3 regions of the Ochrobactrum quorumnocens genome follow, and region 2 is predicted to be linked to each of the others. Evidence: riboswitches for the same ligand, from Rfam matches in the RefSeq annotation. Region 2 holds a riboswitch; each other region holds the start of a gene.

Evidence for each region. A riboswitch is a leader RNA that binds a small molecule or an ion and turns the genes downstream of it on or off. The one in region 2 is predicted to bind thiamine pyrophosphate.
Region 1: linked by a shared signal. The riboswitch ahead of CES85_RS04430 (TenA family protein) and the one ahead of thiB (thiamine ABC transporter substrate binding subunit) in region 2 are both predicted to bind thiamine pyrophosphate.
Region 3: linked by a shared signal. The riboswitch ahead of thiD (bifunctional hydroxymethylpyrimidine kinase/phosphomethylpyrimidine kinase) and the one ahead of thiB (thiamine ABC transporter substrate binding subunit) in region 2 are both predicted to bind thiamine pyrophosphate.

What each region holds. Positions count from the first base shown of each region.
Region 1 covers NZ_CP022603.1:930,920-940,993, reverse strand. The annotation lists gene CES85_RS04465 (proline iminopeptidase-family hydrolase) at 1-173, opposite strand, end outside; gene CES85_RS04460 (helix-turn-helix transcriptional regulator) at 330-1,094, opposite strand; gene CES85_RS04455 (proline iminopeptidase-family hydrolase) at 1,238-2,131, shown strand; gene CES85_RS04450 (ABC transporter permease) at 2,163-3,101, shown strand; gene CES85_RS04445 (ABC transporter permease) at 3,098-3,949, shown strand; gene CES85_RS04440 (dipeptide ABC transporter ATP-binding protein) at 3,946-5,601, shown strand; gene CES85_RS04435 (ABC transporter substrate-binding protein) at 5,655-7,169, shown strand; gene CES85_RS04430 (TenA family protein) at 7,227-7,874, opposite strand; TPP riboswitch at 7,951-8,065, opposite strand; gene CES85_RS04425 (hypothetical protein) at 8,159-8,368, opposite strand; gene CES85_RS04420 (ABC transporter ATP-binding protein) at 8,435-9,412, opposite strand; gene CES85_RS04415 (ABC transporter ATP-binding protein) at 9,409-10,074, opposite strand, start outside.
Region 2 covers NZ_CP022604.1:2,007,539-2,017,612, reverse strand. The annotation lists gene thiQ (thiamine ABC transporter ATP-binding protein) at 99-842, opposite strand; gene thiP (thiamine/thiamine pyrophosphate ABC transporter permease ThiP) at 839-2,449, opposite strand; gene thiB (thiamine ABC transporter substrate binding subunit) at 2,458-3,462, opposite strand; TPP riboswitch at 3,512-3,624, opposite strand; gene CES85_RS19305 (thiamine diphosphokinase) at 3,720-4,376, shown strand; gene CES85_RS19300 (YMGG-like glycine zipper-containing protein) at 4,510-4,794, shown strand; gene CES85_RS19295 (ABC-F family ATP-binding cassette domain-containing protein) at 4,943-6,757, shown strand; gene CES85_RS19290 (aldo/keto reductase) at 6,782-7,729, opposite strand; gene CES85_RS19285 (DUF2312 domain-containing protein) at 7,812-8,072, opposite strand; gene CES85_RS19280 (N-formylglutamate amidohydrolase) at 8,295-9,095, opposite strand; gene CES85_RS19275 (DUF1036 domain-containing protein) at 9,416-9,877, shown strand; gene pyk (pyruvate kinase) at 9,874-10,074, shown strand, end outside.
Region 3 covers NZ_CP022604.1:235,477-245,550, forward strand. The annotation lists gene thiO (glycine oxidase ThiO) at 1-937, opposite strand, end outside; gene thiD (bifunctional hydroxymethylpyrimidine kinase/phosphomethylpyrimidine kinase) at 937-1,809, opposite strand; TPP riboswitch at 1,897-2,053, opposite strand; gene CES85_RS10570 (putative bifunctional diguanylate cyclase/phosphodiesterase) at 2,291-4,411, shown strand; gene CES85_RS10575 (heavy metal translocating P-type ATPase) at 4,514-6,997, shown strand; gene CES85_RS10580 (glucose/quinate/shikimate family membrane-bound PQQ-dependent dehydrogenase) at 7,263-9,557, shown strand; gene cueR (Cu(I)-responsive transcriptional regulator) at 9,695-10,074, opposite strand, start outside.

The DNA.
Region 1 (10,074 bases), on a different replicon from region 2:
CCATCGAGTGCTGCGATGTCCTTAAAGGCATCCACATAATCATGCGTGCAGCCGGGGCCGCCATGAGCGACGACGAGCGGGAGTTTTTCTGAATCGAGTGAGCCGGTAATGCGGTACCAAGTCTGATAATCGCGGAAAGTGGCGAAGCCTTCCGTCTGATTGATTGAAGCCAATTGGTCCTCCATTTGTGCGTTTTTGGAGAACCATAGCGCCGCTTTTTTGGCGGCGGCAGCTATCATAACTTATAGGTCTAGTGGATTGAGCCTTACATATGATCGACGTCTGTGTCTTAGGGATGCAAATATCGGAAACAGACCGCCAGGCCGCAATCAGGCATCAAGCAGTCGCGCACGTGTCGCTCGAACAACGGCCTGAGTGCGGTTCTTTGCCCCCAGTTTTTTGGCGGCGGCATTGAGATGCATCACAACTGTCGGAACGGATCTGTCGATGATACGGGAGATTTCTTTCGCTGAGAGGCCTTCAGCTGCATAGCGCAGACACTCGCGTTCGCGAACTGTGAGGTGCACCTTGCCAATGCCGCGAGTATGTTCGTCAAAAAGCTCATATGCGCTTTGATGGAAAATCTGTGCCATCAGATTGAAATCGGCCACATAGCGCAAAGCGCGCTGTCTGAAATCGGATCGTGGGCCAGAAAATACACCGGTGACGGTCGCATAATCGCCATGTGGCATATGAATGGGAACGGTGACGCCTGCAGATATATCGCGCTCATGAAGATAGTTTGCGACGGGTGCTGTGTCTTCCGTCATGAATTCCTGCAGCAGCGATTCAGCCCGCTCATCATAATTCCAGAAGAATGGTACAGATGCCCTACACGCGAGGCGCTGAACCGGATCAATGCGGAAATAGCCTTTTTCGGCCCAAAATTCGAGCATGTCATCGCTGATATTGCGCAGTTTCATCAGCGACGGTCCCATCATGTCGCCATTCATGTCGAAAGCGGATGGGGTGTAATCGTAGATGAGGGCTTCGAAGCCAAGCGGTTTCATAGCCTGAAATATCTCATCAATGCGCCCATCGAGCGTTTGGTGAGCAGTAAAGTTCTGTCTGAAGGTCTCAATCTCGTCTCGCATCACGGTCTCCGAAACCTACCTCCCGATTGCATCCTATCACTTCTTATAGCTGGTGTAGTTTAGTTATTCGGTCCAAAATCAAAAGAAAAATGATGCCGACAATTCGACGCGGGAAACGGGTCGATGCGGTGATCGGGGAACAGATGTGGCGTGAGATGAAACCGGACAACCGGTATGAAGTGTCTGTCGGCACTCATAAGGTGGTGGCGTATAGTTTTGGAACCGGAGACGAGGTGGTGTTCTGCCTCAACGGCGGACCCGGTTTGCCGTGCGACTATTTAAGAGATGCGCATTCGTGTCTGATCGACGACGGCTACCGCGTGGTAGCTTTCGATCAGCTTGGCACGGGTGCGTCTGATCGGCCAACTGATCCTGCATTGTGGACAATCGCGCGCTATGTCGAGGAAACTGAAACCGTCCGTCAGGCGCTTGGTCTTGGTAAGGTGCATATTCTTGGTCATTCCTGGGGCGGTTGGCTTGGAATTGATTATGCACTGACTTATCCACAAAATCTGAAGACACTTATTCTTGAAGATACGGTCGCGGACATGCCGCATCTGGTGAGTGAACTAGAGCGGTTACGCAGTGCGCTGGGGTCAGAAACTGTTGCGATGATGCAGAAGCATGAAGCGCAGGGAACGCTCGATCACCCGGAATATGCGGCGGCGATCACGATCCTCAATTATCGCCACGTATGCCGCCTGTCGGATTGGCCAGCACCTGTAAGGCGTTCGCTGGATGATTGGAACATGGGGCCATACGGCACGATGCAAGGTCCGAATGAGTTTCTCTATACGGGTAATCTGAAAGACTGGAACCGTCTGCCTGATCTCGGCAAGATCGAGGTTCCGGTGCTGATCACGGTTGGTGAGCATGATGAGCTGACGCCTGCCTGCGCGCTGCGCATGAAACTTGCCTTGAAAAATGCCGAACTGCATGTGGTGCCAAATGCCAGCCATATGCCGTTTTACGAGAACCCGACTTATTACTACCCGGTCGTTACCAGCTTTCTCAATCGACATCGTTCCTCTCGATAGATCAGAATATTAGGGAGAAACTCCGCAGCTCATGCATCGCTTCCAGTTTGTACTCCGTCGCCCCTTTCAGTTGTTGCCGGTTCTGTTCGGCATCAGTGTCATCACATTCGTACTGGTCCGGCTTATTCCGGGTGATCCGGCACGTGTGCTTCTAGGCACGCGCGCGACGCCCGCAGCCATTGCCAATATTCGTGCGCAGTATGGCCTCGATGAACCCATGTGGCTTCAATATCTCTATTTCCTGCGCAACATCGCGAATGGCGAAATGGGCAAGTCGATCCTCTATAAAATTGACGTCCTGAAGCTGATTGCGACACGCATTGAACCTACTTTGATGCTGGTTATTTGTAGTGTCATTCTTTCGATCCTGATCGCGGTTCCTTTAGCGGCGATCGCTGCACGGCGTAACGGTAAACTCAGCGATCATGTGATACGCACGGTGTCGACATTCGGGATCGGCTTTCCGCCTTTCTGGCTCGCTCTGATGCTGATTATCCTCTTTAGCGTGAAGCTCGATCTACTGCCGGTATCAGGCTATGGCAACACGTTGAAAGAGAAGCTGGCGCATCTGGTTCTGCCGAGTCTGACGATAGCCCTTTCACTTTCAACTGTACTTGCGCGCAGCCTGCGCGCTGCGATGATCCAGTCACTCAATTCAGATGTTGCCACAGCTGCCAGAGCTCGCGGAATGCCTGAAAGCATTGTTTTCTGGCGACACGTTTTACCCAACTCTCTTGTACCGACTGTCAATTTGCTTGCCGTCAACATCGGCTGGCTGATCGGCAGCACAGTGGTCGTCGAGAGCGTGTTTGCGCTTCCGGGCATGGGGCAGCTGCTTGTGCGCGCGATCTTCTCCCGCGATTATATGGTTGTGCAGGGGGTAGCCATGGTCTTTGCGTGCGCAACGGTTATGGTCAATTTCATGGCCGACATTGCCACTGTCGCCCTTGATCCAAGGGTGAAGCTATGAATGCGCGTCTTATCCCCATCACCTTGATCAACTGGCGTCGCTTTCTGAGCCAGCGGACCACGCTTGCCATTGGAATCGGTGTTCTTGCCCTCTTTGTACTGCTGGCTTTTGGCGCACCGTTGATCGCGCCTTTTGATCCAGTTGTTCAAAATGCCGACGTTCGTCTGCAGCCACCGTCATGGTTGCATCCGTTCGGGACCGATAATTTCGGACGGGATATTCTCTCACGCGTTATCTGGGGTGCACGTATCGATCTTCAGATCGCAGTCTTCGGCGTTATATTCCCCTTTGCCATTGGAACGGTCGTCGGTACGATTGCCGGTTTTTTTGGTGGCATCGTTGATACGATCTTCATGCGTCTGATCGATATCATTCTGGCATTCCCATTTCTGGTTCTGATGCTCTCAATCATTGCCATTCTAGGGCCGGGCCTGACGAGTTTCTATATAGCCATGGCACTGGTTGGATGGGTTTCATACGCCCGCCTTGTTCGGGCACAGATACTGGTTTTGAAATCCACAGACTATGCCGTTGCTGCGGAAAGCCTTGGGTTCAGCCGTTTCCGCATCATGTTTCGCCATCTTCTGCCGAATGCGATTGCCGGTTCGCTGGTTTTCGTAATGTCGGATGCGGTTCTCGTGCTGCTGAATGGTGCAGCAATCAGCTATCTCGGGCTCGGCGTACAGCCGCCGGTTGCCGAATGGGGCGTCATGGTTGCCGAAGGCCAGCCGTTTGTAACGACTGCCTGGTGGATCACGTTGTTTCCGGGGCTCTCTATCGTGTTTCTGGCTTTTGGTTTTAGCTTGCTCGGCGATGGACTGGGTGAAGCGCTGGGAGTGCATGAATGACAAAGTCAGTTCTTTCGATCCGCAATCTTCAGGTTGATGCTTACTTGCCGGATGAAACCAGGCGCTTGATCGATGATGTTTCTCTCACGCTCAACCAGGGTGAAATTCTTGGCTTGGTCGGTGAAAGCGGATCGGGGAAAAGTTTACTTTGCCGCTCGATAGTCAGGCTTTTGCCATCGTCGATTTTAAAGATCACCGCAGGTTCGGTCATGCTCGGCGGCACGGATTTGGCACAGGCGAGCGAAGCTGAATTGCTTGCGGTGCGTGGTGGCAAGATTGGTATGATTTTCCAGAATCCGACCAGCCATCTTGATCCCGTAATGAGTGTTGGCGACCAGATCGCAGAAGGGATACGCTTTCATAGGGGGTTGGATAAGATTAAAGCCCGCACAGCAGCAATCGAAATTATGGCGCAGGTCGGGTTTACAGACCCGACGCGCCAATATGGCAGCTATCCGCATGAGTTTTCAGGCGGGATGCGTCAACGTGCGATGATTGCGGTGGCCCTTTCCTGCGACCCTGAAATTCTCATTGCTGATGAGCCGACAACTGCGCTCGATGTCACCATTCAAGCGCAGATACTCCAGCTTTTGATGGACATTCGTGATCAACGCGGGCTCTCTATTATTCTCATCACCCATGATCTTGGGGTGGTCGCGCAGACTTGTGATCGTATTGCAGTGATGCGCAATGGGAAGGTGCTGGAACAGGGACTGAAGAGCGAAGTTCTCGGCAATCCCCGCGATCCCTACACACGCAATCTCATAGCCAGCCATCCGTCGTTGCCTGAAACGGCCTCATTGCGTCTCGTTCCTCAGTTGGGGGAGCCGCCGCTGTTGCAGGTCAATGATCTGCACGTTCGTTACGCTGTCGCTGGGGGATTCCTCAAGGCCCGGAAAACGAGCGCGTTAAAGGGTGTCAGTCTTGAAGTTCAGGCTGGTGAGACGATCGGAATCGTTGGGGAATCTGGCAGCGGGAAAAGTACACTTGCCCGTGCAATTTTAGGCCTGACACCAATCGCCGACGGCAGCATTACATTCGACGGATTGACGCTCAGCCCTGATCGTAAGGAAGCTCTGGCGGCACTGCGTCGTGATGCGGCCATGGTATTTCAGGACCCGTTCAATTCGCTCAATCCGCGCATGACGGTTGGTGAAACCTTAGCCGAAGTGCTGCGGGTACAAGGCAAGGTCGACGCCAAGAATATACCTCAGCGCATTGCCGAGCTGCTGGATCTCGTTGGGCTAGATCAAAGCTTTGCCGCGCGCAAGCCACGCAGCCTGAGCGGCGGACAATGTCAGCGCGCCGGTATAGCGCGCGCTTTGGCAGTGGAGCCAAAAATGATCATCGCCGACGAGTGTATCGCAGCACTCGACGTCACCATTCAGGCACAGATCGTTGATTTGTTTCGCGAGCTCAAAAGCAAGATGCAGCTGACCTTGCTTTTCATCGCCCATGATCTGGCTGTCGTGCGCAATCTCTGTGAGCGCGTGGTCGTTATGTATCATGGCGAGATCGTTGAAGAGGGATTAAGCGCCGAGGTGTTTGCGCATCCGAAAGAGGCTTATACGGCGGCACTCATCAGCGCGATACCCGATATTGACCCCACGAAATCGCTGTTTGAAGAGAGAATTCTTGCTGAAGCATCCTGAACAAGCATCGAAAACGATGCACGACTAACCAAAAAATATAAGGGGAAATACACATGCTTAAAAAATGGATGAAGATCGGTCTCGTCACCGTCATGACGAGCATGACATTTGGTGCAGCACTTGCCGAAGCGGCGGGTGTTTTGACAATCGGACGACGCGAGGACTCCTCCACTTTCGATCCAATCAAGACCGCACAGAACATCGACAACTGGGTGTTCTCAAACGTCTATGATGTGTTGGTGCGGGTCGACAAGACAGGCACGAAACTTGAGCCCGGTCTTGCTGAAAGTTGGATGATTTCGGATGACGGTCTCACTTATACGTTCAAGCTGCGCGATGCGAAGTTCTCGGATGGATCACCGATTACTGCCGAAGACGCTGCTTTCTCACTTCTGCGTATTCGTGACAATCCAGCTTCTCTGTGGAGTGACTCTTATAAGGTCGTGAACACTGCAGAAGCTGCAGATACGCATACACTGGTCGTTAAATTGAAAACGCCGTCGGCACCATTTCTGTCCACGCTAGCGCTCCCCAATGTCTCGGTTCTTTCTAAAAAGGGAGTAGAGGAATTGGGCGAGGATGGTTACGCGGAAAAGCCAGTGGCGTCGGGCGCGTTTGTGGTGGACGAATGGCGTCGTGGTGATCGTGTTATTCTGAAAAAGAATCCGAATTTCTGGGAGGCGGATCGCGTCAAGCTTGATGGTGTCGAGTGGATTTCGGTCCCCGACGATAATACGCGGATGCTCAACGTGCAGGCAGGTCAGCTGGATGCCGCGATCTTCGTACCGTTCTCTCGTGTGGCCGAGTTGAAAAAAGACCCAAATTTGAAGGTCCATGAAGATACGTCCACACGCGAAGATCATCTGTTGATCAATCATGAGCACGGTGCACTTGCGAAAAAGGAAGTCCGTCAGGCGCTGGACATGGCTATCGATAAGCAGTCGATTGTCGATACCGTGACATTCGGTATTGGTCAGGTTGCGAATTCCTACATACCGAAGGGTGCTCTGTATCATTACGCGGATAATCTCAAGCGTCCGTATGATCCGGAAAAGGCCAAGCAGATGCTGGCCGATGCTGGCGCATCGGACTTGTCGCTCAATTATATCGTCAATGCTGGCAACGAAACGGACGAACAGATCGCAGTTCTTCTACAACAACAGCTTCAGAAGGCAGGCGTCACCGTTAATCTCCAGAAAGTCGATCCCAGCCAGAGCTGGGATATGTTGATTGCGGGTGATTACGATATCTCTGTCATGTACTGGACCAATGATGTTCTTGATCCTGACCAGAAGACCACATTCGTTTTGGGTCACGATACCAATATGAATTACATGACCCGATACAATAATGAGAAGGTAAAAGACCTCGTTGCAGCAGCGCGTCTGGAGCTTGATCCGAAGAAGCGCGAAGCGATGTATATCGATCTCCAGAAAATGGCGAAGGACGACGTCAACTGGATCGACCTCTATTACAGCCCTTATATCAATGTCACGGGCAAGAACATTGAGAATTTCTACCAGAACCCGCTCGGACGCTTCTTTCTCGAAGATACTGTGAAGAACTAAATTTGTCAGGCTAAGGCGAAAATGTAGCGGCGGGCTTTGCCCGCCGCATTATTGTTATCATTTGCGCAAGCGATAATTGACCTCGAAAAATTCAAATTCGAGACGGACCGCACGCTGGAAGAAGTTGTGACATATATCAGATTGCGCCGGGCCAATCCGATCCAGTTCGGCTTGGAGAAAGCTTACAAACTCTTGGAAAGAAGGATTATCATGTAGTGTGATCCATTCTGCATGAACGAAATTTTCAGGACGTGGCGATTGCGCGCGGGATGCCCAATCGAGATAAAGACCTTCAGCAACGTTGAGAACCGAGAGTATTGCACCATAGGAGCGCGTGTCAGCGGCTTCACGCATGATTGCTTTGAACCCGATGGTCGGTTCGGTATCGGGGATATTTGCGCGTTGTTCTTCGCTTACATTGAGTGCTGTGAAAGCGCGAAGAAAATAGGTGTTTTCTTCTCCTGAGACCATGCCGGCGAAACGTCCATAGCGCAGCCGCGCCTCAAACGTGTCGGCTGTGGCCATTGCTGCGCCCAGCAAAGTGAGGAAGCTGTCTAGAAAACGATGGTCCTGAACCAGATAGGATGCCATAGATGCATCCGAAAGAGTGCCTGCACAGAGCTCTTTGACGAAAGAATGCTCAACCGCCTGCGTCCATAATGGTTCGCTTTCTTGTTTTAATATTTGAGAGAAATGCTTGGTCATAAAGCTACCTTTTTGCTGGCAGCGAGACCACTTGAGTTTGGCATTATACGGTCTCGCAGTGAGACCGGCAAAAGGCTGGCTTAAACTTCCCCATCCCTTCGCCGGCATGATCCGGATCAGGTTCGAAGGGTCACGGCGCTGCGCTTGCCAGCCGTATCTCAGCCCCTTGCGGGACACCCCTTGGAGTCAAAAATCTTAATCGAGACTCTCGCCAATGTCGAGCCATCGGGGAGTCGATGAGTTACATACAACCAAATTGAAATCGTCGCTTGATGATACGCCAGTCAGTCGGCCTTATTAGATTCTACAAGTTTAAGCTTTCTGCGTCTTAATATCTCATACATAGATGTAGTACGCAGATTTGTTTCGCGATCAATCTCGCCGCCCTTCTGCCAGATGCCATATTTCTGACGGAAATAATCGATGACAAGCAGATCAGCTTCAATACGGTCATGTCGAGCCCTGCGTTGCGAAAAATTTACTATTGTACTCATGTTTAAATTGCAAGGGTTCTTATATGCACCGCAAGGGTTTTGCACCGCCTTGGCAGGAGGCGTGTTTCATGCTGCACGAACATAGCAAGCTAGCCGACGAGTTGCGCTTCGTTCAACGAGGATTGGCGGGATTTGATGGCATTCAGCAATGGCAATAGGGCATCGTGTGGAAAAGCCACAGCCCTTTGGTGGATTGGCAGGGCTCGGTAGGTCGCCACGTAAAACGATGCGTTTACGTTGCCGCTGGGCCACAGGGTCAGGCAGTGGAATGGCCGATATCAAAGCCTCCGTATAAGGATGTTCTGGCCGGTTGAAGACCTCGGAGGTTTTGCCTGTTTCGACGATCCGTCCAAGATACATGACCGCTACACGATCCGCGAAATGCCGAACGACCGATAGGTCGTGACTGATGAACAGATAGGATAGTCCGAATTGTCGTTGAAGATCGAGCAGCAGGTTGAGTATTTGCGAGCGGATCGAAACATCGAGCGCTGAAACTGGTTCATCCAAAATCATGAGCTTGGGGTTGAGTGCCATCGCTCTGGCGATCACGATGCGCTGTCTCTGCCCGCCTGAAAATGCACTTGGCCTTCTCACTGCATGTTCTGGATGCAGGCCGACAAGCTTGAGCAGTTCTGCCACACGCGCACTGCGTTCGGACGCTGTGCCGATATTGTGGATAGCGAGCGGCTCAGCGATGCTTTCTCCGATTGTCAGCTTTGGATTGAGTGCCGAGGCAGGATCCTGAAACACGATCTGAATATCACGTGAAAGTCCGCGTATTGTTTCGGACAGACCATGCATGACTGGCTTGCCATCGAAGCTGATATTGCCGGATGTCGCTCTGGTCATCCCGAGGATTGCCGTGCCAAGCGTGGATTTACCACAGCCGGATTCGCCGACCAGTGCCACACTTTCCCCACGGCCAATCTCAAGATCGACGCCATCAACTGCTTTTACAAACTTGACGGCTCGTCCCAGAAGACCGCCACGAATGGGATAATGAACTTTAAGATTTTTAACGGAAAGCAGCATGTCGCTCATACCAGTGATCCCACTTGTTGCGAACGCCAGCAAGCCGCAGCACCAATATCGATGCGCGCTGAAAGCGGCGGTACATGCTTCCTGCATTGATCTTCCGAGATCGGGCAGCGGGGCGCGAAGCGGCAACCATCAGGCCATGAGCCGATGTCAGGCACAATGCCTTCGATAGTTGGTAGATAGGTTTTCGGTTCGCCTTCCAGACGTGGAATGGTTGAGAGCAACAGCCTTGTATAAGGATGCTCTTGGCCAGAGAAGATCGCATCGACCGGCGCCTGCTCAATGACGCGACCTGCATACATCACTGCCACGCGGTCGGCCATATCGGCGACGACGCCCATATCGTGCGTGATGAGCAGGATTGCCGTCCCGGTCTCATCGCGAAGCTTTTTCATGAGATCGAGTATTTGCGCCTGAATAGTCACGTCGAGCGCCGTTGTCGGTTCATCGGCGATCAGAAGGCGAGGACGGCAGATCAAGGCCATGGCGATCATTGCACGCTGGCACATCCCACCGGAAAGCTCGAAAGGGTATTGCCCAAAGCGAATTTCAGGTTCTGGAATTCCCACTTCCTCAAGCATGGCAATGGCAGCGTGACGGGCTTTCTTTCCGCTCAAATTGCGATGAACAACAAGGCTTTCCTCGATCTGCCGACCGATTTTCAT
Region 2 (10,074 bases):
AGCGTTCTAAGCCGTTCTTCAAGCTGATTGCGAACAAAATATGTCCACAACCGTAACATTAGGAGTGTTTCCTGCTGCGTTTGAATCGCAGGGGCACTCTAAATTTTTGCCTGTTCACCGATATAGCGTTTCAATGCTTCCGGTCCAGATGGTGATAGCAACTCGCGTGCGGGCCCCTGAGCGGAAATCTGTCCGCTGTCGAGAAACAGCAACAATGCATCGAGATAGATGGCATCTTCAGGAGTATGGGTGACCATCAACACGGTCATGGCGTTTTCGTGTTGCAGTTCACGCACAAGATCAAGCATCTGATGACGCAACGCCGGTCCCAATGAAGCGAAAGCCTCATCAAGCAAAAGCACGGGTCGCTCGCGCACCAGTGCACGCGCTATCGCCACGCGCTGACGTTCGCCACCGGAAAGCGCTTCAGGTTTACGCTGTTCTTTCCCTCGAAGGCCGACGCGGGCAAGAGCGTTAGCAACGGTTTCGCGGTCCATTTGACTGAGTTTTAGATCGGGCGAACGCCCAAGTCCGACATTCTGTTCGACCGTCAGATGGGCGAAGAGATTGTTTTCCTGAAACACCATCGAGACAGGTCGAGATGCTGGCGGCAGGCGGGTGACGTCTGTCGTGCCGATCAGAATTTTCCCAGACTGTGGTGTTTCGAACCCGGCAATGAGATTGAGAAAAGTGGATTTACCCGAGCCACTGGGGCCGACAATCGCTGCGATGACACCGCCCGGCACTGTCGCATCGAAATTCATAGTGGTTTCGCCATAGCTGAAACGCACATCCTGAAAGCAGATATCAGCCAGATTGGCTTTAGGCGGCTGGGCATTCATGGACGGGACGTTTCCTTTCGGGCTGCGGCGCGGTCTGCAATAATCATCAGACCAAGACACAGCAGGCCGAGGATAAGCGCAAGGCCTGCTGCGTCGAATGTGCGATAGCTGCCCATGCGTTGGAACAGAAGATAGGGCAGAGTTAGCAATGCGTCGCTGCCGAACAGGGCGATAGTGCCGAGATCGCCGAGAGACAGTGCCATGGCAAAGGCAAAAGCCATTCCGAATGGTCTGCGGATGGACGGCCAATCGATAAGTCTCAACCGGTTAAAGCCTGTGATTCCAAGCTGTGCGCAAAGTCGGTTATGGCGCGCCGCCGATGTGTCCCATGCCGGCCTGAGTAGCCGTACTGCGAATGGCATTGCCATGGCGGCGTTGACCGTTACGACCATGAAGGGGGCCATAACGAATGGGTCGGTGAAATGGCGTAGCAGAATGAACCAGCCTGCACCCAAAACGATGGGCGGCATCACCAATATGAGGCTGGCGCCAGTGTCGAAGAGATTGGCAAGACGTATGCTGCGTGTCGCCTCACGCGCGATTACCAGTGAGAGCGAGAGAATGACGGAAAGAAGGGCGGCAGAAAAACCAAGTGCGATGCTGGTAGAGATAGCGCGCCATACGGTCCATTCGCTTAACAAGCGTATGAGATCGGCCGCGAGGCCTGAAATGACAACGCCTGAAACGGGCAGCGCCACATAAAGAAAGCCGATAGCGATGGCGAAAATATTGAAAACCCGTTCTCGCTTGGATGGGGTGCCATAGCGTCTGGCTGTCGCCGCTAGGGTGAAACCCTCTTCTGACGGCCGTCCAGTCAGGCGCAATCCCAGCAAGATCGCCAGTGTGAGCGCGAGTTGTGCCAGGGTGAGGGCTACGGCTCGTGCCGGATCAAAGTCGAAATGCAGGCTTTGGTAGATGGCGACTTCAAGCGTTGTTGCGCGAGGGCCGCCGCCAAGCGTCAGCACAGTGGTAAAACTGGTGACACAGAGCATAAATATGAGGCCGATCATGCCTGGCAGGTTGCGGCGAATGACCGGCCATTCGATGAAACGGAAGCGCGGTGTGCTGCGCATACCAAGCTGCGAGGAAAGTTTCGAGTAATCAGCGGGGATCGTTTCATAAGCGGCAAGAATGAGCCTGACCGCCAGCGGCATATTGAAAAACACATGCGCAATCAGAATGCCGGTGATGCCGTAAACATCGGGAGAAACCGGGTAGCCTGCCGATTGCGAAAGCTGCGCGATAAATCCATTGCGCCCATAAATGCTGGTGATACCCAGCACAGTCACAAGGGCTGGCAGCGCCAACGGCAGCGCGAACAGACGCAGAATCAGACCACGTCCCGGAAAGCTTGTTTCCGAATACAGCGCGCGCGCCACAGGAATTGCAAACAGCACTGATAGAAGGCTCGATGCTGCCGCCTGCAGAACGGTGAACCGGGCAACCCTGAGTAGGTAGCTGTCGAAATAGACATCCGTGTTAAAACCACTGGCCTCCATCGCCAGAGCAAGGAGAGATCCGCCGACCAGAACCGCCAGAAAGCCAAGCGCTAATATGCCTGCAAGTGGTTTCATCGCAGGCGTTTGTCTTGCGCGGCTGATGGTCAGCGGGTTGTTCATTTGCTGGAGGCTTTAAGCCATTCGTCGACCCAAGCCTTGCGGTTCTTTGCAACCTCATCAGCAGGGATCAGAAGTGTCTTTTCAGGCTTTGGCAACTTGTCGAAAGCGTCAGGAAGGGGAGTGGAAGTTTTGCCAGCCGGGAACATCCAGTTGGTTTCCGGGATTACATCCTGAAAGCCGGGGCCGGTCATGAAGGCAAGAAATTTCTGTGCCAGCGGGTTCTTGGCACCAGTGGTTGTCTGTGCCGCCAGCTCGATCTGCAGGTAGTTGCCTTCTGGATAGGCCAGCGCCTTATAGCGTTCGGTGTTTTCCGCGACCATGTGATAGGCAGGCGATGTCGTATAGGAGAGCACCATTGGTGCTTCGCCCTTGGTGAAAAGACCATAGGCTTCCGACCAGCCCGGCGTCACCGTCAGGATGCGCTTTTGCAGCTTTTCCCAAGCTTCATCGGCCTGATCGCCATAGACTGATTTGATCCACAGTAGAATGCCAAGGCCGGGTGTTGAAGTCCGCGGGTCCTGAATGACGATTTTCTGCGACGGATCACCGTCGACCAGTTCCTTCAGGCTTTGCGGTGGGTTGGGCAGTTTCTCGGAATCATAGACGATAGCGAAGTAGCCATAGTCATAAGGTACAAAAACATCGTCCTTGAAGTCACCCGGCACTTTGACATTGGACAGATCAATACCGCTTGGCGCGAAATAGCCCGTGGCACGTGCTTCTGTTGTGAGGTTCGTGTCTAGACCAAGCACGATGTCGGCTTTTGTGTTGCCGCCTTCCAGCTTCAGGCGATTGAGAAGGGCGACGCCATCAGCCGATGCGATCCATTCCAGCTCGCAATCGCATTCCTTCTCGAAGTTTTCCTTCACCTTGGGGCCGGGACCCCATTCGGAAACGAAACTGTCATAGGTATAGATTGTGAGCTTGTTTTTTGCCTGAGCAGCCGGTGCAAAGGCAAAAGCTGCAGAGAGCGATAAGGTCAGCAGAGATAAAAGCCGCATAACGGCAGGTCCTTTCTTTTACTTAAAGGATTGAGCGCCGTTATCGATAAATCGGGCAGCATCTAATCCCTCCGCCGGTATAAGCCGGATCAGGTTCAGCGGGTTAGCCGGAGTACGGCTTCTCAGCTATTCAATGGTTGAATGGCACCCCGTTAGAGCAGGGCCGACAATAGAGCCTTGCAAAGAGAAGGGCAAGGGATGCTTCCGCATCAACATGCAGGCTTCCGGGTAGAATTAACGCGTGTTATGAGCGATTTATGAGCACATTTGTTATTCTTCTCGGCGGCGATCTCGTCGTCACGGAACGCTTGAAACGGCAGATAGCTGGCGCGCGAGTTCTTGCTGCGGACGGCGGGATGCGCCACGCGGAAGCCCTTGGGGTTGAGCCCGAACTTTGGTTGGGAGATTTCGATTCAACCTCCGACGCATTGAAAGAGAAATATGCGCATGTGCCGCAAAGAACCTTTCCCGCTGCCAAGGATATGACGGATGGTGAGCTTGCGCTTGAGGAAGCCTTTGAGCGTGGAGCGAGTAAGGTCATTCTCTGCGGTGCTTTTGGTGGCTCGCGTACCGATCACACCTTGCTGCATCTGACTATGGCAACCGCGCAAGTCGCAAAAGGCAGAGACATTCTTCTGTCCAGCGGAGCGGAGGAAGCATGGCCATTGGTCGCAGGAGACTATGTTTATGATTTACCCGACGGCACATCTTTTAGCGTTGTGAATTTCTGCACCGTTGAAGGGCTTACAATCACAAATGCCGAGTGGCCGTTAGACAATGTGACCTTGCCGTTTGGTTCATCGTGGACTGTCTCCAATATTGTGCGTGGAACTCTTTGCGTTTCAGCGCGTTCAGGTCTTGCGATACTTGTAGCGAACTTGAGTGAGGAGGCTCATTTTCAGGGCAGCTGCTAACCTTAAAAATTGAAACTGCTTGACGCTGACAGGTGAAACGTATTGTAAATGGGTCAAGCGGGTATGATCTGCTTTACGCCGAAGTTGGGGACGCAAAGTCGGTGTTGGTGTAACTCTAGTAGGAGATTGTTTCATGAAGTCACGTCTTTCCATGATTGCAATCGTCGGTGCGCTTGCGTTCTCAACAGCAGCATGCACGACGGGTGAACAACGTACTGCCGGTTATGGTGTCGGTGGTGCAGCTCTTGGTGCGCTCGCAGGCGGCGCAATCGGTGGCAATGGTCGTGGTGCTTTGACCGGGGCTGCCATTGGTGCTGTCGGCGGTACGCTTCTCGGTGCTGCGACAACCCGTAACAATGTTCAGTATTGTCGTTACCGCGATAATTACGGTCGCGTTTACGAAGCACCTTGTAACTAAGACGGGTTGGTCCGTTTAGCGGGATCAAAGTTTAAAAACAGGCCGGGGAAACCCGGCCTGTTTGTTTTTTGACGGTTCCATTTGACAGAACGGCTTTTGTCCCCGACAAGCAGGGCGGAATTTTCAACCGCTTTTTTCAAAGAGAACCATGGCACCTCCGCTTCTTCGCCTCGACCAGATCAAGCTCACCTTTGGCGGCACACCGCTTTTGGAGGAAGCTGCCCTTTCTGTGAGTGAGGGCGACCGCATCGCGCTGGTCGGCCGCAACGGTTCAGGCAAGTCCACTTTGCTCAAAATCGCGGCCAATATGGTCGAGCCGACCTCGGGCGAAGTGTTCAAGCATCCGGGCGCGACGGTTCGTTATCTGCCGCAGGTGCCGGACCTTGATGGTTTTCCCAATGTACGTGCATATGTCGAAGCCGGGCTTGGACCGGCAGATGATCCGCATCGCGTAACCTATCTTCTTGAGCATCTGGGCCTTACTGGCGAAGAAAAACCCGATCATCTGTCTGGTGGTGAGGCGCGCCGTGCAGCCCTTGCACGCGTGATCGCGCCGCAGCCTGATGTGCTGTTGCTTGATGAGCCGACAAACCATCTCGATCTCAATACCATTGAATGGCTGGAAGACGAACTGCGTCAGATCCGTTCGGCTATCGTGTTGATCTCGCATGACCGTCGCTTTCTTGAAAATGTCAGCCGTTCGACTGTGTGGCTTGATCGCGGCATTACCCGTCGCATCGATCAGGGCTTTGCGCATTTTGAGGAATGGCGTGACAAGGTTCTGGAAGAGGAAGAACGCGATCTGCACAAGCTTGGCCGCCAGATCGCACGCGAAGAGCATTGGTTGCGCTATGGCGTGACGGCTCGCCGCAAGCGCAACGTGCGTCGTCTTGGTGAGCTGCATTCGATGCGGTCGGAGTTTCGCAATCATCGCAAGGCGCAAGGCAATGCTGTTCTGGCAGCAAGCGATTCCAAGGAATCCGGCAAGCTTGTCATTGAAGCGAAAAAGCTCAACAAAGCTTATGATGAGCGCGTACTGGTCCGAGATTTTTCGACTCGTGTTCAACGCGGTGACCGGATCGGGCTTGTTGGTCCTAACGGGGCAGGCAAGACCACACTTTTGTCAATGCTTACTGGCAAGCTTCAACCAGACTCAGGCACTTTGCGCCTTGGTGTCAATCTCGAAATGGCCGAACTTGATCAGAAGCGTGAAAGCCTCAATCTGGATGATACGCTGGCGCATTATCTGACCGATGGTCGCGGCGAAAGCCTCATCGTCAACGGTGAGCAGCGCCATGTCGTTTCTTACATGAAGGACTTTCTTTTCCAGCCTGAACAGATACGCACGCCGATCCGTGAGCTGTCAGGCGGTGAAAGAGCGCGTCTTATGTTGGCGCGCGTTCTGGCAAGGCCTGCCAATCTGTTGATCCTTGACGAGCCGACCAATGATCTCGACATGGAGACGCTCGATCTTTTGCAGGAACTGGTTTCCGGATTCCCTGGCACGGTCATTCTCGTCAGCCATGATCGCGATTTCCTTGACCGCACTGTGACCTCTGTGATTGCGCCGGAAGGTGATGGCAACTGGCTCGAATATGCTGGTGGCTATGCCGATATGATGGCGCAGCGCAAAGAACAGGCTTTGGCGCGCCGCAATGTGAAGGCCGCTGCCGCACGCGCCGACGAAAAGGGCAATGAGGCTGTGCAGCCCAAGCGAGAGGAAAAGCGCAAGCTTTCCTACAAGCAGAAATTTGCACTTGAAAGCCTGCCGGGCAAAATGGATGCGCTGGCAAAGGAAATCACCGTTCTGGAAGGGAAGCTGGCTGATCCGCAGCTGTATGCCAAAGATCCAACGCTGTTTGCCAAGACGGCCGATATTCTTGAAAAGAAGCGCACAGAGCATTCTTCCATGGAAGAAGAATGGCTGGAATTGGAGATGCTGAGGGAAGAGATCGAGGGATAATTTCTTATCCCTCGACGACCGATTCTAAGCACTTGCCTTGTTGAGCAGCGCGATAGCTTCCGCATCCAGTTTTATCTGCGTTGCGTCGATCAGTTCACCAAGCTGGGCAGAACGCGTTGCACTGGCAATGGGTGCAGTGATTGCCGGATGGGCAATCAGCCAGGCAATCGCAATCTGCGCAGGTGTGGCATCATTTGCGCGGGCAACCTGATCGAGCGCCGCAATAATGCGTGATCCACGATCGGTCAGGTATTTTTCGACGGATGAGCCGCGCGCACTCTGCCCAAGATCATCCTTCGAACGGTATTTACCCGTCAGGAAGCCGGCTGCGAGCGCGTAATAGGGAATGACGCCCAGCTCATTGTCACGGCAGATTGCTTCAAGTCCGCTTTCAAAACCCGAACGATCATAGAGATTGTAAAGTGGCTGCAAAGTTTCATAGCGCGGCAGATTGTGTTTGCTGGACGTATCAAGCGCTTCGGTGAGACGTTCTGGGGTGAGGTTTGATGCGCCGATAGCGCGCACTTTGCCAGCGGCCATGAGCTCTTTATATGTTCCCAGCACATCCTCGAACGGTGTTTCCGGGTCGTCCCAGTGAGACTGGTATAGATCGATATAGTCGGTTTGGAGCCGCTTGAGGGAGGCATCGACGGCTTTGCGGATATAAGTGGGAGAAAGGCCTTTTTCGTCCGGCCCCATTTCTGAGCCAACTTTGGTGGCGATGACGACTTTATGGCGCAGGCCGCGGGATTTCAGCCAGTTGCCGATAATAGTTTCGGATTCACCACCAGTGTTTCCTGTCGCCCATGCGGAATAGACATCCGCCGTGTCGATGAAATTAAGTCCTGCATCGACAAAACGGTCGAGAAGCGAAAATGAAGTCGCTTCGTCGACCGTCCATCCAAATACGTTGCCGCCAAAACAAAGCGGCGAAACTTCGAGTTCAGTACGTCCGAGCTTTCTAAACTCCATGGACCCTATCCTCTTCCTGTGCATACGACCCCTTGCGGACCCGCAGGGTTACGATTTCAGGAAGAGAGTCGGGCCCTTAAAGTCAGCCCATGCCCAATGCATCCATATAGAGCTGGAGCATGGCTTCTTCTTCCTGACGTTCATGGTCTTCTTTTTTACGCAGACGAATAATGGTCCTTACGACCTTGCTGTCAAACCCCGAACCCTTCAATTCCGCGTAAACTTCCTTGATATCGTCGCCGATGGTCTTTTTTTCTTCTTCGAGACGTTCAATGCGCTCGATGAAAGCACGCAACTGGCCAACAGCAATTGTCTGGGCTTCGCTGGTAATGTCGTCGCTCACGGGTTTCTCCAATTCAAAGTCGATTATGAATGCAAGCAATAGCGGTTTGTTTCGACGCGCGTATCGTCACCGGAAAGCCGGTTCCATCTTTTCTGCGACATGCTGTAAAGGAACGGCGCGATTGTCGAAAGTCTGAAACGTTTTTCGTGCGAGTCGCGAGCAAAATTAAGAGGCTTTGGGGCCATTTATCGCCTTTTGGCTGTGGATAGCGGGTAAAGGCGATTAATCGATAGGCCCTGTTCGCGAACCAAAATGCCGGATTTCATGGATTTCCGGCAGCGTGTTGATAGCGGTAAGCATCGGTGCCAGTCGCTCGGCCCACTCGGTCGCGCCAGTTTTCTCTGCGATCAGATCCTGTCGTACTTCAATGAGCACATGCGCATAGCCGCGGCTGGTTGCGTGACGATACATGGCATCGTTTTTCAGCGCGCCATTATATGGCTCATTGTCGCCTACGATCAGGCCGGGTTGGTCGCGTAGCATCGAAAGGAGTGGAGTAATCGCGCGCGGGTCGGAATCCCATAGAAGACCAATGTGCCATGGCCGATCATTGCCACGCCAGTTTGGCGTGAAGGAGTGGATGGAAACAACAAAAGGCGCTTTGCCACTCGCAAGTGCGACCTGGGTGCTCACGGATGCGACTGCATCATGATAGGGACGATAGAACTTATCGAGGCGTTTCTCACGCTCATCCGGGGTCATCGGATAATTGCCGGAAATGACCGCGCCGTCCGATAACTGCATGATGAGGGTCGGATCATCCTCACCGCGATTGGGGTCGATCAGCAGGCGCGAGAAGCCACCCATGACTGCTGGTGCGTCAATCTTTGCAGCGAGCTGACGTGTAAGTTCCTCGACGCCGATATCATACGCGATATGCCGTTCAAACTCGCTTTTTGCCAGACCCAGACTGCCATATTCAGCCGGCAAATCACGTCGGGCATGGTCGGCGGTCAGAAGCAGGCCAAGACCGAGATTGCCATCGACCTGATGGACGGGGGAAAAGGACGGAGCAGATGACATGCAAGTGGCTTCTTCGGTGAGATTTTTGTCACAAATCGCAAGTAGTTTCAGCTCTGTCATGAGAAAGTCGAGATTGCAACGATCATTCTCAAAAGATTGAGGAAGGAGTTTCCGGGTTGAGACAAAGAAGCCAATCTAATCGTTTAAATTGGACGTTTTTCCGCTTAAATCGCTATGCAGTTTGAATGGAAATGCTGTAACTGATTTGTTCTCTCCGGGATTGCGTTGACATCAAAGGCGAAACTGCCGAAAAGAGAGCGATCGAAAGAGGATTTCCTTGCGTGAGACAAAAGCGATTGCGGGCTGAAGGAGTTCGGCGAATGCGACTTCCACTTTTCTTAGGTTTGTTCTCCAGCGTGCTTATCGGTACACTGGGCATAACAGCTTTGGAAGCGCGTGCTGATTTTCGGGTGTGTAACTCAACCCAGAACCTGGTTGGTGTCGCCATTGGCTATAGAGCCAAGACAGGCTGGGTCACTGAGGGCTGGTGGCATATTGACGGTTCAACCTGCAAGACGCTGCTCGAAGGCCCACTCTCGTCACGCTATTACTATCTCTATGCTGAAGATTCCCAGAGCGGCGGCCGCTGGGAAGGTAAGGTGAACATGTGTGTTGCGGAAAAGGAATTCCGTATCACGGGTGTTCAGGACTGCTTTGCGCGGGGTTTCCAGCGCAATGGCTTCCAGGAATACGATACCGGGGAACAATCGAGCTGGATGGTACAGCTTACTGACGAAACGCCGCTAGAAAACTCCACAGTTACAGGAACTAATAATCAATGAAGCGCAACCGCAAGGTCAAGATTCTCGCCACACTCGGCCCGGCGTCCGGCGAGGAATCCGTCATCCGTCAGCTTTTTGAAGCCGGTGCAGACGTCTTCCGTATCAACATGAGTCATGCCGATCATGACACGATGCGTACGCTTGTTCAGCGCATTCGTAATGTAGAAAAGGAACTTGGCCGTCCTATCGGAATTCTG
Region 3 (10,074 bases), 810 kb from region 2:
CGGCCATACGTGCGACCGCCGGTGACAGCAGAAAGCCGTGCCGGTACAACCCGTTGACATAAATGGTTTTGCCGCGCCTGCTTACACGCGGCAGGTTATCGGGGAAGGCCGGGCGGGCATCGACGCCGGTTTCGAGAATTTCCGCCTCGCCGAACGCAGGGTGCAAAGCATAAGCCGCGCTCAACATTTCCAGCGTCGAGCGCACGCTGATCCCACTGCGCTCATCGCTTTCGATCATGGTCGCGCCGATCATATGAACACCATCGCCGCGCGGTACGATGTAAAGCGGGATGCGTGGATGCAGGAGGCGCACAGGACGGGTGAGGTTGATGTCGCGTGAGCGGACCACCAGCATTTCGCCCTTCACACCACGAAGTTCGGTCAGCACGTCGCGGGCGGCAAGGCCACGCGCATCGACTATGATATCCGCGTCGAGAGATGTCTCTTGTGCATCCGTTCCAAGATGAAAGACCACGCCTTTTTTCTGCAGCCGGTCTGCCAGTTCGATCAGCGTCTTGCGTGGGTCAAGGTGTCCTTCCTGCGCGAAGAACAATCCCTGTCGGAAACGGCCTGCAAGATCGGGTTCCAGAGCATCGATGCGTGCTTGATCAATAATATCGAAAGCATCCGTTCGACGGGCAAAGCGGCGCAATTCTGTGGTATCCCGCAGATGCGAAAGCACGAGTGTTCCCTCGCGTTTGACGCCAGATACCTGGCGTTCCCACCAGCCAATGGCCTCCTGTCCGAGACGAACGACCGGCTCTTCAGCGCTTTCGCCTTCGCACCATGGTGCAAGCATTCCGCCAGCAAGCCACGAGCAACAATCACTGCCGATTTTCGGACTGCGTGCAATGATGGTAACTGCATGGCCTTGATCGGTAAATTCGGCGGCAGTGGCAAGGCCCGCCACGCCTGCGCCGATGATCGTAACCCGCATCATACCTGCTCCCTGATATCTGTATTCCAGAGGGCATGAAAGTGATGCACAGGGCCATGTCCGTGACCAACCTTAAGCTTGTCTGCGTTCCGGATCGCGGCTTGCAGATAGGTGTGCGCCTCTCGAAGAGCGTGTTCAAGCGAGAGGTCTTTGCCAAGTCCTGCTGCAATCGCGGAGGACAACGTGCAGCCCGTTCCATGCGTGTTGGCGGTGTAAATGCGGGGTGCTTCAAGCCGAATTGTTGGCTGGTCACTGCGGATCAAAAGATCGGTGCAAATTGCCCCTTCCGCATGTCCGCCTTTCATCAAGACAGCCTTTGCACCAAGCTTGAGCAAGGCGCGACCTTGTTCCTCTGCCTCGTCGTCAGTCACTGCCGTTGGTGCGTCGAGAAGGCAGGCAGCTTCGGGCCTGTTGGGGGTCAAAAGGGCGGCAAGGGGGATCAGCTTTTCGCGCAGGATCGAAATAGCGTCTTCACTCAATAAACGATCACCTGATTTGGCGATCATCACCGGATCGAGCACGATAGGGCCGGAAAAATGCTCAAGGCCAAACGCGATTGCCTGAATAGTCTTAGGCACCGACACCATGCCGATTTTGACTGCGGCGACATTGAGATCGCTGAAAACCGCCTCGATCTGGCCAGCGACAATTTCCGGCGGCACATCATGCACCGCGGTTACGGCGCGGGTATTCTGCACTGTGATGGCGGCAATGACGCTTGCACCATAGACACCAAGTGCCGAGAAGGTTTTGAGATCAGCCTGAATGCCCGCGCCCCCACTGCTGTCAGAGCCAGCAATAGTTACGCATATGGGCACGGGCGCCGCAATGCAGCTTGATGTGGTTCGGGAGAAACTGTTTTTTTGGTCCATCATGTCGTCTCTCATTCCGAACGGAAAAATGAGACGTCATGAACCTGTTGGGAGCCTGAACTCCGATGAGGGAACTCCCTCGGCCGCGACGCGTCAAACTCCGTTCCCTACGCAGGTATTACCCGGATCAGGTTCAATGGGTTAACGCGATCAGCGTCTCTCAGCCTTTTGTGTCGCAATATCGGGCAGAAAAGCGCTAAGCACTTTTCTTGATATTGCTTGGAAGGCACCCCAACGAATTTTGTGCTTTAAGGCATAGGCCGGAACAGCAGGCCGGTCAAGAGACAGAGCAAAGCTCTCTGAATATCAAAATCAAAGGTGCTAATTTAGCGATTCCGATAATTTATATATAATTTGTTAAAATTATACGCAGTAAGCTATCCACGGGATTGTTTCGTCCTGCTACAGACAGTTTGGTCTGATTCTCCAGACACGAGAACAGAGAACATCCAGTCAGGATATGTCTGATGAGGGGACAATGATGAGGAAGCGGGAAGCCGGTCAGGCTCGCTCGGATGGTGCCATGGTGCGTACCTCCGAAGAAGATTTCCGCATTCTTTTTACAACCCATCCGACACCAATGTGGGTCTATGATCCTGACACGCTGCACTTCATTGTCATGAATGAAGCAGCCCATGGGCTCTATGGTTATTCCGTTGACGAAATACCCGGCATGACAGTGCTGGACATCCGCCCACAGACCGAACGCGACAGAATGTTTGCTGCCGTGCGCGACCGGAGCGATCTGGAACGTCCTGAGCGCTGGCAGCACCTGAACGCCAACGGTCAGACCATCGATGTTCTGACTTATGGGCGTCAGGTTATCTTTGACGGTAAGCAAGCCATTCTTGCAATTGTGCAGGATATTACCGAGCTGGAAGAGGCCAACCGGCAGGCAAATCATGCCCAGTCGCTTCTCGACAGTCTCGTCAATAACTTGCCGCTTGGCGTGTTCGTTAAGGACATGAAGGATCGGGGGCGTTACCTCCTCTACAATCAGGCAGCGTCCAGCATCAGCGGGCACGATATTGATCGGGTTATTGGTTCGATTGATGCAGAAATCTTTCCTGCGGAGGAAGCAAAGCTTCTGACCCAGCAGGACCGTCTGGCTATGCGCCGCGGCAGTGTTTTGACAGTCGAACGTGATATCCGTTGCGCCGATGGCAAGCCGCGCCGCATGCGTATTATCAAGCGCTCGATCCCTCCTATTGAGGGTGATCAGCCGCGTTATCTCATTGGTATGATAGAAGATACGACGGAGCGGCGACAGATTGAGGAACGTATGGCTCATGTCGCCATGCATGACAGTCTGACGGATTTACCAAACCGTGCCTATTTCTCGCAGCACATTACCGGGGTGTTGAAACAGAGAGAGTGCGCGCCTGCATTCGCGCTGTTTTATCTCGACATTGATCATTTCAAGAACATCAATGACAGCAGAGGTCATCAGATTGGTGATCTGCTTCTCCAGCAAGTCGCAGTTCGTCTTAAAAACATCATCAGTGATCAGTTCATCGCGCGGCTTGGTGGCGATGAATTCGCCATCATTTATCACTGCAATACGGTTGAACAGATCGCCATGTTCGCAGATCGCCTCCTTTCGGCATTCCAGGAGCCGTTCGATCTTGGTGACATCTCTGAATTTGTGACCTGTAGCATCGGCATTGCACAGGCTCCTATGCACGGTGACGATCCTGATGTGCTGATGCGAAATGTCGACCTTGCGCTTTATGCGGCCAAGGCAGATGGAAGGCGGACTTTCTGCTTTTATCAGCATTCCCTGCGCCTTGCCGTTGAGAAACGCCATGCGATGACGACCGACCTGCGTCTGGCTTTGGCTGCACAGCAGTTTGAGTTGCATTATCAGCCGATCTTCAATTTGGAATCCGGGCGCATATCCGGCTTTGAAGCCTTGCTGCGTTGGTATCATCCCGTATTGGGGCTGGTGTCTCCGGTCGAATTTATTCCGATTGCCGAAGAAGCAGGACTGATCGGGCCGATTGGTGATTGGGTTCTTTGTGAGGCATGTCGGGAGGCAGCTTCATGGCCCGAGGACATCAAGGTCTCGGTCAATCTTTCTCCAGTCCAGTTCAATCAGTGCACGTTGCTTGATTCTGTGAAGGATGCATTACATGCAGCCCGGCTTTCGCCGGATCGTCTTGAGTTGGAAATTACGGAATCCGTCTTTCTGCAAAACAGCAAGCACAATACGGAGTTGCTGTTCGAGTTGCGCCGATTGGGCGTCCGCATTGCCATGGATGATTTTGGCACCGGTTATTCATCGCTGAGTTATCTGCGCTCTTTTCCTTTCGACAAGATCAAGGTCGACCGAAGCTTCGTTTCCGGTATTGAAATAGACACCCGCGATCTGGCGATTATTCAGGCTGTTGCGACGCTTGGAGCAGGATTCAAGATTGTTACGACCGCCGAAGGTGTGGAGACAACGCAACAGCTCGAATGTCTGCGTAAACAGAATTTCGGTGAGGTGCAGGGCTTCCTCATGGGGCGCCCGATGCCTGCAGCTGACGTGCCGGAATTCATTCAGACCCGCTGCGGATCGATCCTCGCGACGATGCAACCGCAGAACGAAATGGCAGTCTGAAAATCATTCCATATTAAGGCTTGACCTTCCAACGGTGGGAAGGGTTAATTATTGTGCAACTCGTAATATCGCTCCTCAAAACAGGGGCTGAAAGGGATTGCCATGAACAAGCCAGTCAAACCGGAAGCCACAAGTTTTGCCATTCCCGTTGAGGGCATGAGTTGCGCTTCCTGTGTTTCGTCCATTGAAAAAGCCGTGGCGAAGGTGCCGGGCGTTGACAAGGTGCTGGTCAATCTTGCAACTGAACGCGCTGACGTGACCTTTAAAGCAGCTCCCGATATGCCTGCGGTCATCGATGCCATTCGCAAGGCTGGCTATGACGTGCCATCCGGTAGCACTGATCTCGCTATTGAAGGCATGACCTGCGCGTCCTGCGTCAGCAAGGTCGAAAAGGCATTGAACGCCGTTCCGGGCGTAACGCGCGCCAGTGTCAATCTTGCGACAGAGCGTGCACATGTAGAGCTTGCGGGTCAGGTGCCGCTCAGTGACCTTATCAAGGCAGTCGAGACTGCAGGTTACGAAGCCCGTTCGCTTGATGAAGCGCGCAGCGACGCGACGCAGGAAACGCAGTCTGACAAGCGCGATGCAGAAGCTGCAGAACTGAAGAAGAGCGTTATCCTTGCCGCAGTTCTGACGCTGCCGGTTTTCATTCTTGAAATGGGATCGCATATCATTCCGGCTGTGCACATGTTCGTCATGGACACGATCGGAATGCAGAACAGCTGGTATTTCCAGTTCGTGCTCACCACAATGGTACTGTTCGGCCCCGGTATGCGCTTTTTCAAGAAAGGCATTCCGGCATTGCTGCGCGGCACACCAGACATGAATTCTCTGGTGGTCGTCGGAACGACAGCCGCATGGGGCTTCTCCGTCGTTGCAACCTTCTGGTCTGATATTCTGCCCGAAGGCACAGTGAATGTTTACTTCGAAGCAGCGGCAGTCATTGTCACGCTGATCCTGATTGGTCGTTATCTGGAGGCACGTGCCAAAGGCCGCACCTCGGCCGCAATCAGCCGTCTGGTGGGTTTGCAGGCAAAATCTGCACGTGTGGTCCGTGATGGCGAAACGGTCGATGTGCCGCTCGACGATGTGCGCGTCGGCGATATCGTGCAGGTGCGTCCGGGCGAAAAGGTGCCTGTGGATGGTGAGGTGATTGAGGGTTCATCTTATGTGGATGAATCGATGATTACCGGTGAGCCGGTACCGGTTGCCAAGGAAGAGAGCGCAGAAGTCGTCGGCGGCACGATCAACAAGACCGGCGCCTTCAGCTTCCGCGCGACCAAGGTTGGCCGTGATATGGTGATCTCGCAGATCGTTCGTATGGTCGAAGATGCACAGGCCGACAAGCTGCCTATTCAGGCGAAAGTTGATAAAGTCACCGGCTGGTTTGTGCCTGCAGTGCTGGTCGCAGCGGCACTGACATTCGTGGTCTGGCTGGTCATCGGCGGCACAGGCATGATGGGCTTTGCGCTGGTCAATGCCATTGCTGTGGTTATCATTGCATGCCCATGTGCCATGGGCCTTGCAACGCCGACCTCGATCATGGTCGGAACGGGTCGTGCAGCCGAGTTTGGTGTGTTGTTCCGTCGTGGCGATGCATTGCAAACCCTGCGTGATGCATCGGTGATCGCTGTCGACAAGACCGGGACACTCACACAAGGCAAGCCTGCACTTGCACATTTTGCTGTTGTCGATGGTGTCAACAAAGATGAAGCTCTGGCGCTGGTCGCCGCTGTAGAAGCACGTTCTGAGCATCCGATTGCCGATGCCATTGTTACCGCAGCAAAGGAAAAAGGTCTGAAGCTTGCGGATGTCTCAGCCTTTGAATCTGTCCCCGGCTTTGGCCTTAAAGCCAGCGTTGCCGGTCATGAGGTTGCCATCGGTGCTGACCGTTATATGGCAAAGCTTGGCTATGACGTGGCGGTTTTTGCCGATGATGCAAGTCGCCTTGGCGATGAAGGTCAGACACCGCTTTATGCAGCAATTGATGGCAAGCTTGCAGCAATTATCACGGTTGCCGATCCGATGAAAGAAACCACGCCTGCAGCTATTGCAGCCATGCATGAGCAGGGTTTGAAAGTGGCAATGATTACGGGCGACAACCGTCGCACGGCGCAAGCCATTGCCAAGCGTCTGGGCATTGATGAAGTGGTGGCCGAAGTGTTGCCTGACGGCAAGGTCGAAGCACTGAAGCGTCTCTCAGCTGGTGGCAAGCGCATTGCCTTTGTTGGCGACGGCATCAATGATGCGCCAGCACTTGCCGCAGCCGATGTCGGAATTGCCATCGGTACCGGCACGGATATTGCGATTGAAAGTGCCGATGTGGTGCTGATGTCGGGTGATCTGCGCGGCGTGGTGAATGCAATTGCGATCTCGAAGGCAACGATCCGCAATATCAGCGAAAACCTGTTCTGGGCCTTTGCCTATAATGTGGCGCTGATCCCGGTTGCAGCGGGTATCCTTTATCCGTTCACCGGCACGTTGCTGTCGCCTGTTCTGGCTGCTGGTGCCATGGCGCTTTCAAGTATCTTTGTCCTGAGCAATGCGCTGCGGCTGAGGGGCTTTAAAAGCCCAATGGCGAGTTAATAAAAACAATCATTGAATACTTGTATCGGCGGCCACATTGGTTGCCGATACATCAATAAGAACTTTTCGATACACTCCCTCTGGATTTTTTATTTTGCCGCCTATGTGGATGAGCAGGCAACGTAGTGTTGCGCGGCAAAGGATTTGCTGCGACACTCCCACCCAAATCAGGAATACCTCGAATTCGGTTTAATCCGTGCAGCTTTCATTAGAGTAACAGTCATGCACGGCGGGACTGCAGTCACTACTTGAAGGGGGTAATGTCTTGCTTGTTTCTCTTACGGCTATTGTGTTGTTACTGATTGGTCTTGCGCTCGGCGCAGCCGGGATCTATCTCGCCACGCTGGGTGGCAGCTGGGCCTTCATAGCCATCGCTGTCGGCCTCCTGCTGACCGGCTTTTTCCTTCTCAAACGAAATGCTTTGGCGCTCTGGATTTATGCGCTGGTCATTCTCGGAACGCTTGGCTGGGCCGTTTATGAAGTCGGCTTTGATTGGTGGCGTCTCGGCTCCACTGGCGGCATTATTGTCCTGCTTGGCCTCTGGTTGCTCACGCCATGGATCAGGAAGCCGCTGAATGGTGGTGGTTTACCGCTGACCATTGCGACGCTCGCAGCTCTTGTTGTCGCGGGTTACTCGATGACGCAGGACCCGACCAATATCAAGGGCGATCTGCCAACGGAAAAGGTTGCTGCAACACCTGATCTTGGTGGCAACGTGCCCGAGGGTGAGTGGCATCAATATGGGCGTACACCTTACGGGCAGCGCTATTCACCGCTTGCGCAGATAACGCCTGAAAATGTCTCCAAACTGCAGGTCGCCTGGCAATATCAGACTGGCGATGTGAAACAGCCGCAGGATGTTGGCGAAACCACCTACCAGGTGACACCGCTCAAGATCGGCGACTCGCTTTATCTTTGTACCCCACATAACTGGGCGATTGCGCTTGATGCTGCGACGGGCAAAGAAAAGTGGAAGTTCGATCCCAAGGTTGGTTTTAATACCGATCGCCAGCACCAGACCTGCCGTGGTGTAAGCTACTGGAAGGATTCAACGGCAACGGCGGGAGCCAAATGCTCTGAGCGCGTTTATCTGCCGACTTCGGATGCGCGTCTGATCGCGCTTGATACTGCTACCGGGGAAATATGCACTGACTTTGCCAATGGTGGCACGCTCGATCTCAGCCATGGGATGAAATATAATCCGGCTGGCTATTATTACTCGACCTCGCCACCAGCTGTGGTTGGTGACAAGATCATCGTCGGCGGTGCGGTCAATGACAACTATTCGACCGAAGAACAGTCAGGCGTTATCCGCGCCTTCGATATCCGCACGGGTGAGCTGCTCTGGAATTGGGATTCGGGCAATCCGGATGTTACGACGCCGCTGCCGGAAGGCGAGCATTACACGACCAATTCGCCCAACAGCTGGTCGGTATTCAGCGTCGATGACAAGCTCAACCTTGTTTATATCCCGCTCGGTAATCAGGTGCCGGATCAGCTCGGCATGGGGCGTAGCGATAATGTCGAGAAATATTCTTCTTCCATTGTCGCCCTCGATGTGAATACGGGTCAAGTCAAATGGGTGCGCCAGACAGTGCATCACGACCTTTGGGATATGGACGTTCCAGCCCAGCCAGTTCTTCTTGACATCGATGGTGTGCCTGCACTGGTCGGGCCGACCAAACAGGGCGATATCTATGTGCTTGATCGCCGCACGGGCGAGCCGATCATTCCGATCAGTGAGATTGCGGCTCCAACCGGCGCAATCCCAGAGGATCATACGTCGCCAACGCAGCCGATCTCTGATCTGACATTCAGCCCACCACCGCTTAAAGAAAGCGACATGTGGGGCGTGACATTGTTCGATCAGCTCGCTTGCCGCATCGCGTTCCATCAGCACTTCTATGAAGGGCGCTATACGCCGCCTTCTCTGAAAGGCACGATTGTCTATCCAGGTAATTTCGGTGTCTTCAACTGGGGCAGCGTGGCGGTTGATCCGGTGCGTCAGGTGATGTTCGGCATGCCGACCTACCTCGCTTTCACCTCCCGCCTTGTGCCGCGTGCGGATATTCCGCCGCGTGGACAGGATGAGAAGGGCAGCGAGCAGGGGCTGAACCGCAATGACGGCGCGCCTTATGGCGTCTTCATGGGACCATTCTTAAGCCCGCTCGGCATTCCGTGTCAGTCGCCACCTTGGGGCTATGTTGCGGGTGTCGATCTGCGCACAGGCAAGACGGTTTATAAGCATCGCAATGGCACCATCCGCGACATGGCACCGGTTCCGCTGCCATTCAAGGTTGGCGTGCCGGGCATTGGCGGGCCGATGATTACGGCAGGTGGAGTTGCCTTCCTGGGTGCTGCGGTCGATGACTATCTCCGCGCCTATAATCTTACCAATGGCGAGGTTCTATGGGAGGCACGTTTGCCGGCAGGTGGTCAGTCCACACCTATGACCTATACGGTCGGTGATCAGCAATTCGTGCTGATGGTTGCTGGCGGCCACGGTTCGGTCGGGACTAAGCCGGGCGACTACGTGATTGCCTATACGCTTCCGAAATAAAGCGTATCCCGAAAAGTGCGAAGCGGTTTGCGGAACAAGATGCGCGTAAAAATAAACCGACAGAGCACATCAAACAAAAACGCCGGGAAATTCCCGGCGTTTTGCCTTTTTGATATGTCTCTTGTCCAAAGAGCGTTTCAAACTTTCCCGTGCAGCAACTCGCCCTTTCGCGGTGCGGGGCGCACAGGCTTTTGCACGCTATGGGTGGCAAGCTCGTGAATAATCGGACAGTCGGGGCGATTATTGCCCTGGCAATTATGGGCAAGGTGGCGCAGCGTATCGGCCATATTCTGCAGCTGCTTCATCTTGGCTTCAAGATCTTCAACATGCTGGAGTGCGACCTTCTTCACATCGGCAGATGCGCGGTTGCGATCGCGCCAGAGCGCCAGTAGTTCCTTGATTTGCTCGACCTGAAAGCCGAGATCACGGCTTGAACGGATGAAACGCAGCGTTTCGACATCATTCTGCGTATAGACGCGATAGCCCGAGCTGGTTCTATCGGCAGCCTCGATAAGCC